Regions from separate parts of the Modestobacter sp. SYSU DS0904 genome, predicted to be linked through region 2. Evidence: riboswitches for the same ligand, from Rfam matches in the RefSeq annotation. Region 2 holds a riboswitch; each other region holds the start of a gene.
The links. Region 2 has a riboswitch for cyclic di-AMP ahead of ACI79U_RS04035 (C40 family peptidase). Riboswitches for the same ligand answer to the same signal wherever they lie in the genome.

Region 1 (3,261 bases), on a different contig from region 2:
CCGACTCCCCCGCGCCGGGCTCTCCCGGTGGCCGTCGCCCGGCGGCGGGTGCCGCGGTCAGGTGAAGGCGCTGATGCCGGTGATGGCCCGGCCGACGACGAGGGCGTTCACGTCGTAGGTGCCCTCGTAGGTGTAGATGGCCTCGGCGTCGGCGAAGAACCGGGCGACGTCGTGGTCCAGCAGCACGCCGTTGCCGCCGACGACCTCCCGCGCCAGCGCGACCGTCTCGCGCATGCGGACCGACGTCCAGGACTTCGCCATCGCCGAGTCCTGGTCCCGGTAGACGCCGGCGTCCTGCTGCTGGGCCACGCGCACCGCCATGCCCAGCGAGGCCACCAGGTTGCCCAGCATCGTGGCCAGCTTCTCCTGCACGAGCTGGAAGCCGGCGATCGGCCGGCCGAACTGCACCCGGGAGCCGGCGTACCCCAGCGCGGCCTCGTAGGCCCCGGCCTGCACCCCGGCGGTGAACCAGGCGACGCCCGAGCGCATGGACCGCAGCAGGTCGGCCACGTCGCGGAAGGAGGTGATCCGGGCCAGCCGGTCCTCCTCGGGCACCCGCACCGCACGCAGGGTGATGTCGGAGTTCTGCACCATCCGCAGCGCCGTCTTGCCGGTGATGGTGGCCAGCTCGACCCCGGGCGCGTCCCGCGGCACGAGGAAGGCCTTGACCTGGCCGTCGGCGACGTCGCGGGCGACGACGGCAAGCACGTCGGCGAGGACGGCGCTGCCGATCCAGCGCTTCCGGCCGTCGAGCACCCACGTGTCGCCCTCCCTCCGGGCGGTGGTCTCCAGCCCGCCGGCGACGTCGGACCCGTGGTCGGGCTCGGTGAGGGCGAAGGCGCCCACCGCGGCGAAGGAGTCGACCCGGGGCAGCCACCGGCGGACCTGCTCGGCGCTGCCGCCGCGCTCGATGGTGGTGCGGAACAGCCCCGACTGGCCGTTGAAGAAGGTGGCCAGGGAGGCGTCGGTGCGGGCCAGCTCGAAGTTCCGGAACCCGGTGAACAGCGACCGGGTCGCCGCTCCGCCGGCGGTCAGCGACGGCGGGGCGATGAGGTCCAGCGCGGCCAGCGGGGCCACGAGCTGCGCCGGGAACTCCGCGCGCTCCCAGTACTCCGCCAGCAGCGGTCGCGCCTCGCCGTCCAGGAACCGGCGCAGCCGCCACAGCTGGCCGCGCTCCTCCTCGGTCAGCAACTGCTCGTAGCCGAGCGGGTCGCAGCCGGCGTAGAGCCGCTCCCCCGGCGCCACGGCAGCGCTCTCCCGGCCGGCGTGCTCGGTCATGCCTGCGTCGTCACCCATAGCTGCCCTTCGCTGCCGCGCCTGCCCGTCAGGCTCGACCCGTGCCACTTTCCACGACCGCGCACCAGCGGCGGTACCGGGGTCCACCACCCCGGACGGGCCGCGGTGCCCGGACGGCAGGCATCGACGACCGTGTCGGGCGTCTTTCCGGGCGCCGTCGGCGTGCCGTCCACGACGCGCCGCTGACGTGATCGGCACCACAGCGACACCGGGCGGTTCCAGAACATAACGTTCCGGTCACGCCCGCCTCGTGGGCGTGGCGCCGGTCCGCCAAACCCTGCCTGCCGGTCGTCATCCTGAGCATTCAGGGCAGGGGTGGGGGACCCACCGCACACGGCGCGCTGACACCACCAGCCAGCGCGCCTCGGGGTGAAGCCGGCATCGCCGGCCGGGCACCGATCGCCCGAACCCGACAGCTAACCCCGGCGGCGGTGATCGGAGATCACCATGTCTAAGCACCGCGCACCGCGTTTCGTCCGTACCCGTGAGGTCCTCGTGGGCCTCCCCGTCGTGGCGGGCGCCTCCGTCGTCACGCTCGGCGTCCTGAGCTCCCCGGCCCAGGCCCACCCCACCAGCCCGCCCCCCGCGGTCGTCGCTGCACCCGCAGCTGCGCAGGGGGACCAGTACACCGTCAAGCCGGGCGACACGATCGCCGCGATCGCCGCGGCCCACGGCCAGTCCTGGCGGGGGCTCTTCCAGCGCAACGCCGGGGTCATCGGCGGGAACCCGAACGCCATCACCCCGGGGCAGGTGCTGTTCCTCTCCGGCGTCGGGGCGGCTGCTCCCGCACCGGTACCGGCACCGGCACCGGTCCAGGCGCTGATCGCCGCGCCGCAGTCCGCGGTCGCCCGGATCACCAACACCGCGGGCCCGGTGCAGCCGCACGTGGCGTCCGCGGCGGACGCCGTCGTCAGCAACGTGCCGGGCGCCGGTGGTGTCACCATCGGCGGGACCCGGCCCGGCGCCGCCGACATGAACGGCCACCCCGCGGGGCTGGCACTGGACTTCATGGTCATGTCCGACGCCGCCCTCGGGGACGCGGTCGTCCAGTACCACGTCGCGAACTGGGACGAGCTGGGCGTGAAGTACATCATCTGGCAGCAGCGCATGCTCACCTCGCCGACGGGCTCCTGGAGCCCCATGGGCGACCGCGGCAGCGTCACGGCGAACCACTTCGACCACCCGCACGTGAGCTACCAGGCGCGCTGACCCGCCCGGCCCCGGTCGTCCGGAGCCGGACCCGCACCGACGGTGTCCCCTGCCCCTCCCGAGGGGCAGGGGACACCGGCCGTCTCCCCGGGTCGGACGCGGCCGACCGGGGTAGCGACGCGTCATGTTCGATCCGGCCGTCAGCGACCAGTGGTGGAAGAACGCCGTCGTCTACTGCGTGGACGTCGAGCGCTTCATGGACTCCGACGGGGACGGCGTGGGCGACTTCCGCGGCCTGACCCAGCGCCTGCCGTACCTCAGCGGGATGGGCATCACCTGCCTGTGGCTCCTGCCGTTCTACCCCTCGCCCCGGCGGGACAACGGCTACGACGTGGCCGACTACTACTCGGTCGATCCCCGCCTGGGCAGCCTCGGGGAGTTCGTCGAGTTCGTGCGCACCGCCCGCGACCTCGGCATCCGGGTCGTGACCGACCTGGTCGTCAACCACACCTCCAGCGAGCACCCGTGGTTCCGCGAGGCCCGCCGCAGCCGCGACGCCAAGTACCGCGACTGGTACGTCTGGTCCGACGAGCGGCCGGCGGAGGAGCGGAAGATCATCTTCCCCGACGAGGAGGACAGCAACTGGGCGTGGGACGAGGAAGCCGGTCAGTTCTACCTGCACCGCTTCTACTCGTCCGAGCCCGACCTCGACATCTCCAACCCCGACGTCCGGGACGAGATCCACCGGATCATGGGCTTCTGGCTGGAGCTGGGCGTCTCCGGCTTCCGGATCGACGCGGCGCCCTACCTCATCGG
Region 2 (3,261 bases):
GTGACGCCGTCGGCGCGGGTCTCCAGGGCGGTGACCGTGGCGCCGGTGACCAGGTCGGCGCCCGCGGCGCGGGCGGCGGTGGCGATCGCGCCGCTGACCGTGCCCATGCCGCCGACCGGCACCCGCCAGCGGCCGGTGCCGTTGCCCACCAGGTGGTAGAGGAAGCACCGCCCGGCCAGCCCGTCGGCGGCGTGCACGTCGGCGAAGGTGCCGATCAGCCCGTCGGTGAGGGCGATGCCGCGCAGGTCGTCGTCGGTCAGGTGGTCGGCGACGACGTCGGCCAGCGGCCGCTCGCGCAGGTCGTGCCAGATGGCCGGGTCGCGCAGCCGGCCGGTGAGCTCCGCCTCGCCGGGCAGCGGCTCGGTGAGGGTGGGCGCCAGGTCCTCGGCCAGGGTGGTCAGCCGGCCGTAGAACCGCTGCCAGCCGGCCAGTTCGCCGTCGCCACCGGTGAGCGCCCGGAAGGACGCCGCCGTCGCCGGCCCCTCGTCCCGCTCCACCAGCAGGCCGCGGTGCCGGCCGTCGCGGTGCAGCGGGGTGTACGAGGCGACGGCCCGGTCGACCAGGCGGACCGGCAGCGCCAGGTCGGTCACGATCCGGTCGGGCAGCAGGCTGACCAGGTAGGAGTACGCCGACAGCCGGACGTCGACCCCGCCGAACACCTGCTGGCTGACCGCGGCGCCGCCGAGCACGTCCCGCCGCTCCAGCACCAGCACCGACCACCCGGCGCGCTGCAGGTAGGCGGCGGCGACCAGCCCGTTGTGCCCACCGCCGACGACGATCGCGTCGTACCGGGCCGCGGTGCTCACCCCAGCTCCCGGGCGAAGAAGACCGCGTGCGGGTCGTCGGCACCCACGTAGTGCCCGAACGCCTCGATCGGCCGGTAGCCCGTCGAGGTGTACAGCGCGATCGCCTCCGGCTGCCGGACGCCGGTCTCCAGGCGCACCGTCGTCCAGCCGCGGGCCACCGCCTCGGCCTCCAGCCCGGCGAGCAGCAGCTTGGACACCCCGCGGCCGCGCGCGCCGGGAACCACGTACATCCGCTTGATCTCGGCCTCCGCCGCGCCCAGCGGGCGCAGGGCGCCGCAGCCGATCGGGGTGCCGTCGTCGTCCCGGGCCAGCAGCACCACGGCGACGTCGGCGGCGGACGGCGGCACCCCCGGCTCGCCGGTGCCGTCGTAGCGGGCGCGCAGCTCGACCTGCTGGGCGGCGGTCAGCGCGGCGACGTCGGGGTCGTCCCAGGGGGCGGTGGTGAGGGTGGGCACCGGTCCATCCTGGCGCGCCGCGCTCCGGGCCCCGCTAGCAGGCTCCGGGTCGGCGGTCGGGGAGCGCCGCGCCGGGAGCGCCGTGGGACCGCGGAGCCACGACGGCGCTGAGCCGCGCCGTTGCTCGCGGAGCGTGACGGACGGTCGCCGACGGCGGTCGGGGTTCCCCGGCCCGGCCGCGGTCGGGGGCGCTGCCCGCGTCCGGCCGGGTGCCCAGCTCGGGAAGCGTGTCGGCCGCCCGACCGCGGTGTCCGAGACGGCCGACACGCCCGATCCGGCGCGCCTGTCACGCTCGGTGAGCGTGTTGGAGCACACGCCGGGAGTTTCTCAACAAAATCGCAATGAGCCTTTGTCACGAGCCCATAACGCCCTTACGGTGGGCGACGGTCCGGACGGGCTCCTCAGCCACCCCTCGGTGGCGACCGACCAGACCGCCGCCGAACTCCGCGGCCCGTGCACTCCGGCGGGCCAGGGGACCGGGGACCCACCGCAGCACTGGGGTGAAGCACCGCGCGGCCCAGCCGGGCCGCAGGTGCCGGGTGTCTTCCCACCCGAACCCGTCAGCTAACTCGGTAGGCGGCTCGTTGGAAGAAAGGACCACCCGCCGAACATGGCGAGTTCGCTCAACCCTGCCCGCCGCGGGTCCACCTCCCGCCGGGCGGTCGTCACCCTCCTCGCCGCCGGCGCCCTCGTGGCCGCCCCGCTGCTCAGCCCCGCGCCCGCCGCGGCCGAACCCACCACCTCCGCCGAGGCGGCCACCCTGGTCGCCGAGCGCGCGCACGAACTCGAGGTCGTCACCGAGCAGTTCAACGACGCCCGGGTCGAGCTCGAGACCAAGCAGGCCGAGGTCGACGCCGCGGCCGCCCGGGTCGAGGCCGCCGAGGCCGCCCTGGTCGGCGCCCGGGACCGGGTCCGCGAGGTCGCCCGCAGCGCCTACACCGGCGACCAGCTGAGCACCCTGCAGGCGATGCTGACCAGCGACTCCGCCGACGAGCTGCTGGACCGCGTCGGCACGCTGGGCTCCATCGCCGACCACAACAACGGCATCCTGGGCGAGGCCGTCACGGCCGACGAGCAGGCCACCGAGGCCCAGGCCGCGGCCGAGACCGCCGCCACCGAGGCGCAGCGCCAGCTGGACCAGGTCGAGAAGCAGCGCACCGACCTGAACAAGCAGATCGCCGAGTACCAGGCGATGTACGAGCGGCTCTCCGCCGCGGAGCAGGCCGCCTCCCGGGCCGAGGCCGAGCGCCAGCACGCCGCCGAGGCCGCCGAGGCCGCGGCGGCCGATCAGGCCGCCGGGTCCGCCGCCGGCTCCGCCCCGGCTCCGGGGGCCCGCGCCGGTGGGGGCAGCAACGCCGCCCGCGGCTCGGCTCCGGCTGCCGCCCCGGCGCCGTCCGCCCCGGTGGTCGCCTCCAGCGGCGCCGCGGCGACCGCGGTCAGCACCGCCATGGCCCAGCGCGGCAAGCCCTACGTCTGGGCCGCGGCCGGTCCGGGGTCGTTCGACTGCTCCGGCCTGGTGCAGTACGCCTACGCCGCCGCCGGCATCAAGGTGCCGCACTCCAGCCGGGCGCAGGCGACCATGGGCCGCGCGGTCTCCCGCGGGGAGCTGCAGCCGGGCGACGTCATCGCCTTCTACTCGCCGGTCAGCCACGTGGGCATCTACATCGGCAACGGCCAGATGGTGCACGCGCCGACCTCGGGCGACGTCGTCAAGGTCGCCAGCATCGACGTGATGGGCAGCATCACCGCGATGCGGCGGATCGCCGGCTGACGCCAGCGCCTCACGACGGTGCCCCGGTCGCCTCACGGCGGCCGGGGCACCGTCGTCTCTGGGCCCTGGAACGGCCCCTCCCGGGTCCCGCCCTGAGCCTGCGAAGGGTGGGAGGAGGGGGTCCTTCGTCACATCCGGGAGACCGGGGCGCCGGTGGTTCGTTGTCCCCGGTCGTGGCTGCCCGTCTGCTCGCCCCCGCCCCCGTTGCCCGCACGTTCCGCGTCGTCGC
Region 3 (3,261 bases), on a different contig from region 2:
ACGGCGGCTGCCCCGTCCGGGGGATCCAGCGCCGGTGGAGGTGGACCCGGGACCTCCGGCTCTGTGCGACCGGTGGCCCGTAGGCCAGGCTGGGGGCGAGCAGCCCGGTCATCGATGACCGGGCACGGGAAGCACGGGCACGGATCAGGAGGACGCGGTGACGGAGCAGGGCGGCACGAGGGACGCGCTCGCGGCAGAGGTCGACGAGGCGATGGCCGAGGCAGCGGGAGAGGCCGTGCCCGGGGCGGTCGGCGGTGGGGTCGTCGTCGGTCACGACGGCTCCGGGTGCGCCCAGGAGGCGCTGCTGTGGGCGGCCGGCCTGGCCGAGCGGGCCGGGTGGCCGCTGCACGTCGTCCGCGCCTGGCGGATCGCCACCGCACCCCAGCCGGCCAGCTGGTCGCCGGGCTACGTCCCGCCGATGAGCGACTACGAGAAGGCCGTCCAGGCCGACCTGGAGGCCGACGTCGTCTCGGCGCTCGGCCAGGAGCGTGCCGCGGGCGTCACCTGCCACGTCGCGCACACCGCCCCGGTGAAGGCGCTCATCGCCGCCGCCGGGCAGGCCGACGTGCTGGTGGTGGGCGCCCGCGGCCGCGGTGGCTTCGCCGGCCTGCTGCTGGGCTCGACCAGCGACCAGGTCACCCGGCACGCCCCCTGCCCGGTCACCGTGGTCCGGAGCGACAGCAAGAACTGAGCAGCTCACCCCGGCGGCGCGCGGTCGGGCCCCTGGGTGTCCACTGACGGGGTGCCCGCCCCCGACCGCGTCCCGCCGTCCTTCCTGCAGGCCCACACCCGGGTCGAGCGGCCCACCCTGGTGCCCGAGGTGCAGCTGCACGTCGCCGACGACGTGGTCGCCCTGTGGGAGGCGATGGAGACCGAGGCCGGCGGGGCCGGCCAGGACCCACCGTTCTGGGCCGCGGCCTGGCCGGGCGGCCAGGCGCTGGCCCGGCACGTGCTCGACCGCCCGGAGCTCGTGGCCGGCAAGCGGGTGCTGGACCTCGGCGCCGGGAGCGGGCTGGTCGCCGTGGCGGCGCTGCAGGCCGGCGCCGCGCACGTCGTGGCCAGCGACGTCGACCCGTACTCGCACACCGCGATCGCGCTGAACGCCGAGCTCAACGGGGTGACCGGGATCGAGGTGGTGGGCGACGTGCTGGACGACGACGGGCCCGACGTGGACGTCGTCCTGGCCGGCGACGTCTGCTACGACCGCGACATGACCGCCCGGGTGCTGCCGTACCTGGGCGCCCACTGGCTGCGCGGGGCCACCGTGCTGCTCGGGGACCCCGGACGCGCCTACGTGCCGCGCGAGGGGCTGCTGGCGGCCGCCGTCCACGACGTCCCGGACGCCGACGGTGGCGAGGTCCGCCGGACGACGGTCTGGCGCCTGCCCTGACCCCGCCCGGCCCGCGCCCCGTCACGCACCTCATGGGACCGATGGGGCCTGCGGGACGGATCACACGGCGCTGACCAGGGGCCTCGCCGCAGAAGCCGACGAACTGGCCGCCGAGCATTGTCACGAGGTCGTAACGAGCTCTACCGTGGTCGAGTCCGGCCGGACGTCACGTCCCCATCCGGGGAGCCCGCGCCGGGTGCCGCCGAGTCGCTCTCCGCAGCGATCCGGGGACCCACCGCAGCACTGGGGTGAATCCCGCCCGGGCACGCGCCCGGCCGGGTAGGGCGTCTTCCCGCCCGAATCCGTCAGCTAACCCGGTAGGCGGCCACGGAAGAGCCCGGGAGCCCCCTCCTTCATGTCCCCCCGCACCACCCTGCACGACCACGCCGGCCCCGACCTCCCCGCCGACGGCGACCTGCCCACCGCGGTCCTCCCCGTCGGCGGCGAGGAGACCCCCCGCCGGTCCCGCCGCCTGGCGCCCCCGGCCGGCCTGCGTCGTCCGGCGATGTACCTGGCCGCCGCCGCGGTCGGTGCGGTCGTGGTCAACGTCGTCGTGAGCGGGCAGACCGACGCCCAGGCCACCGCGGCGCCCGAGCCGATGAGCATCGCCACCCAGCTCGGCCTCACCGCCCAGCACGCCGGCACCGTCGTCGCCGAGGGTGAGGTCGGCAACCGGCTGGGCGAGCTGGTGGCCGACCGCAGCCAGCGCCAGGAGGCCGAGGCGGCCGCCCAGCAGGCGCAGGCCGCCGCCGACCAGGCGGCGCGTGACGCGATCGCCGCCGAGGAGGCCCGGCTCGCCGAGGAGGCCCGCAAGGCCGAGGAGGCCCGGCTCGCCGAGGAGGCGCGCCTGGCGGAGGAGGCCCGCCAGGCGGCGGCCGCCCGCAAGGCCGAGCAGGCCGCCGCGGCGGCCCCGCGGGCACCGGCCGCCCCGCGTTCCTCGAGCGGTTCCTCGGGTGGGGGAGCCCCTGCCCCGGCCGCCGCCGCGCCGGCCGGCTCGTTCCAGAGCTACGCGCTGTCCAAGCTCGGCGGCGACTCCGGCCAGTTCTCCTGCCTGGAGAAGCTGTGGGGCAAGGAGAGCGGCTGGAACCCCAACGCGCAGAACCCGCGCAGCACCGCCTACGGCATCCCGCAGTTCCTGGACTCCACCTGGAAGGGCACCGGGATCGCCAAGACCTCCGACGGCTACCGGCAGATCGACGCCGGCCTGATCTACATCGAGAACCGGTACGGCTCGCCGTGCGGCGCCTGGTCGCAGTCGCAGTCCGCCGGCTGGTACTGAGCCGACCCGCGCCGGTGGACCCAGCAGTGACCAGCACGGCAGCGATCCGCACCGCACTGGTCTGCACCGCACCGATCTGCACGCCGGCGATCCGTACCGCACACTGATCGACCCGGCACCGACGAGGAGGGGCCGCCCGCACCGGGCGGCCCCTCCTCGCGTGCCGAACACGCCACCCTGCCCCGATGTCACCCCCATCGGTCAGGATCACCGGGTGGACCACCCAGACCAGGAGGGCTGAACCGTGGGCAAGCACCGGGCACCCGAGCCCGCGGCCTCGGACTTCGACGCCGCGACGGCGGCGTTGGCCGACGTCACCGGCGACTACCTCGTCGACACCGCGCACACCCGCATCGGCGTCCGCGCCCGGCACGCGATGGTGACGACGGTGCGCGGCGCGTTCACCGACTTCGCCGGCACCGCGCACCTCGACACCGGCGACCCGACCGCGAGCACCGTCTCGCTGCGCATCCGCACCGCGAGCATCGACACCGGCGCCCCCGACCGTGACGCGCACCTGCGCTCGGCGGACTTCCTGGCCGTCGAGCAGTTCCCGGAGATGCGCTTCGACTCCACCGCGGTGCGGCAGGTC

Region 1: linked by a shared signal. The riboswitch ahead of ACI79U_RS14150 (LysM peptidoglycan-binding domain-containing protein) and the one ahead of ACI79U_RS04035 (C40 family peptidase) in region 2 are both predicted to bind cyclic di-AMP.
Region 3: linked by a shared signal. The riboswitch ahead of ACI79U_RS02050 (aggregation-promoting factor C-terminal-like domain-containing protein) and the one ahead of ACI79U_RS04035 (C40 family peptidase) in region 2 are both predicted to bind cyclic di-AMP.

The regions. Positions count from the first base shown of each region.
Region 1 covers NZ_JBJHAQ010000021.1:34,458-37,718, forward strand. Annotated here, with positions in the region: gene ACI79U_RS14145 (acyl-CoA dehydrogenase family protein) at 58-1,278, opposite strand; cyclic di-AMP (ydaO/yuaA leader) riboswitch at 1,569-1,742, shown strand; gene ACI79U_RS14150 (LysM peptidoglycan-binding domain-containing protein) at 1,744-2,505, shown strand; gene ACI79U_RS14155 (alpha-amylase family protein) at 2,630-3,261, shown strand, end outside.
Region 2 covers NZ_JBJHAQ010000004.1:93,394-96,654, reverse strand. Annotated here, with positions in the region: gene ACI79U_RS04045 (phytoene desaturase family protein) at 1-806, opposite strand, end outside; gene ACI79U_RS04040 (GNAT family N-acetyltransferase) at 803-1,261, opposite strand; cyclic di-AMP (ydaO/yuaA leader) riboswitch at 1,687-1,856, shown strand; gene ACI79U_RS04035 (C40 family peptidase) at 1,872-3,032, shown strand; gene ACI79U_RS04030 (DUF3817 domain-containing protein) at 3,206-3,261, shown strand, end outside.
Region 3 covers NZ_JBJHAQ010000002.1:172,875-176,135, forward strand. Annotated here, with positions in the region: gene ACI79U_RS02040 (universal stress protein) at 158-691, shown strand; gene ACI79U_RS02045 (class I SAM-dependent methyltransferase) at 743-1,390, shown strand; cyclic di-AMP (ydaO/yuaA leader) riboswitch at 1,591-1,725, shown strand; gene ACI79U_RS02050 (aggregation-promoting factor C-terminal-like domain-containing protein) at 1,746-2,669, shown strand; gene ACI79U_RS02055 (YceI family protein) at 2,914-3,261, shown strand, end outside.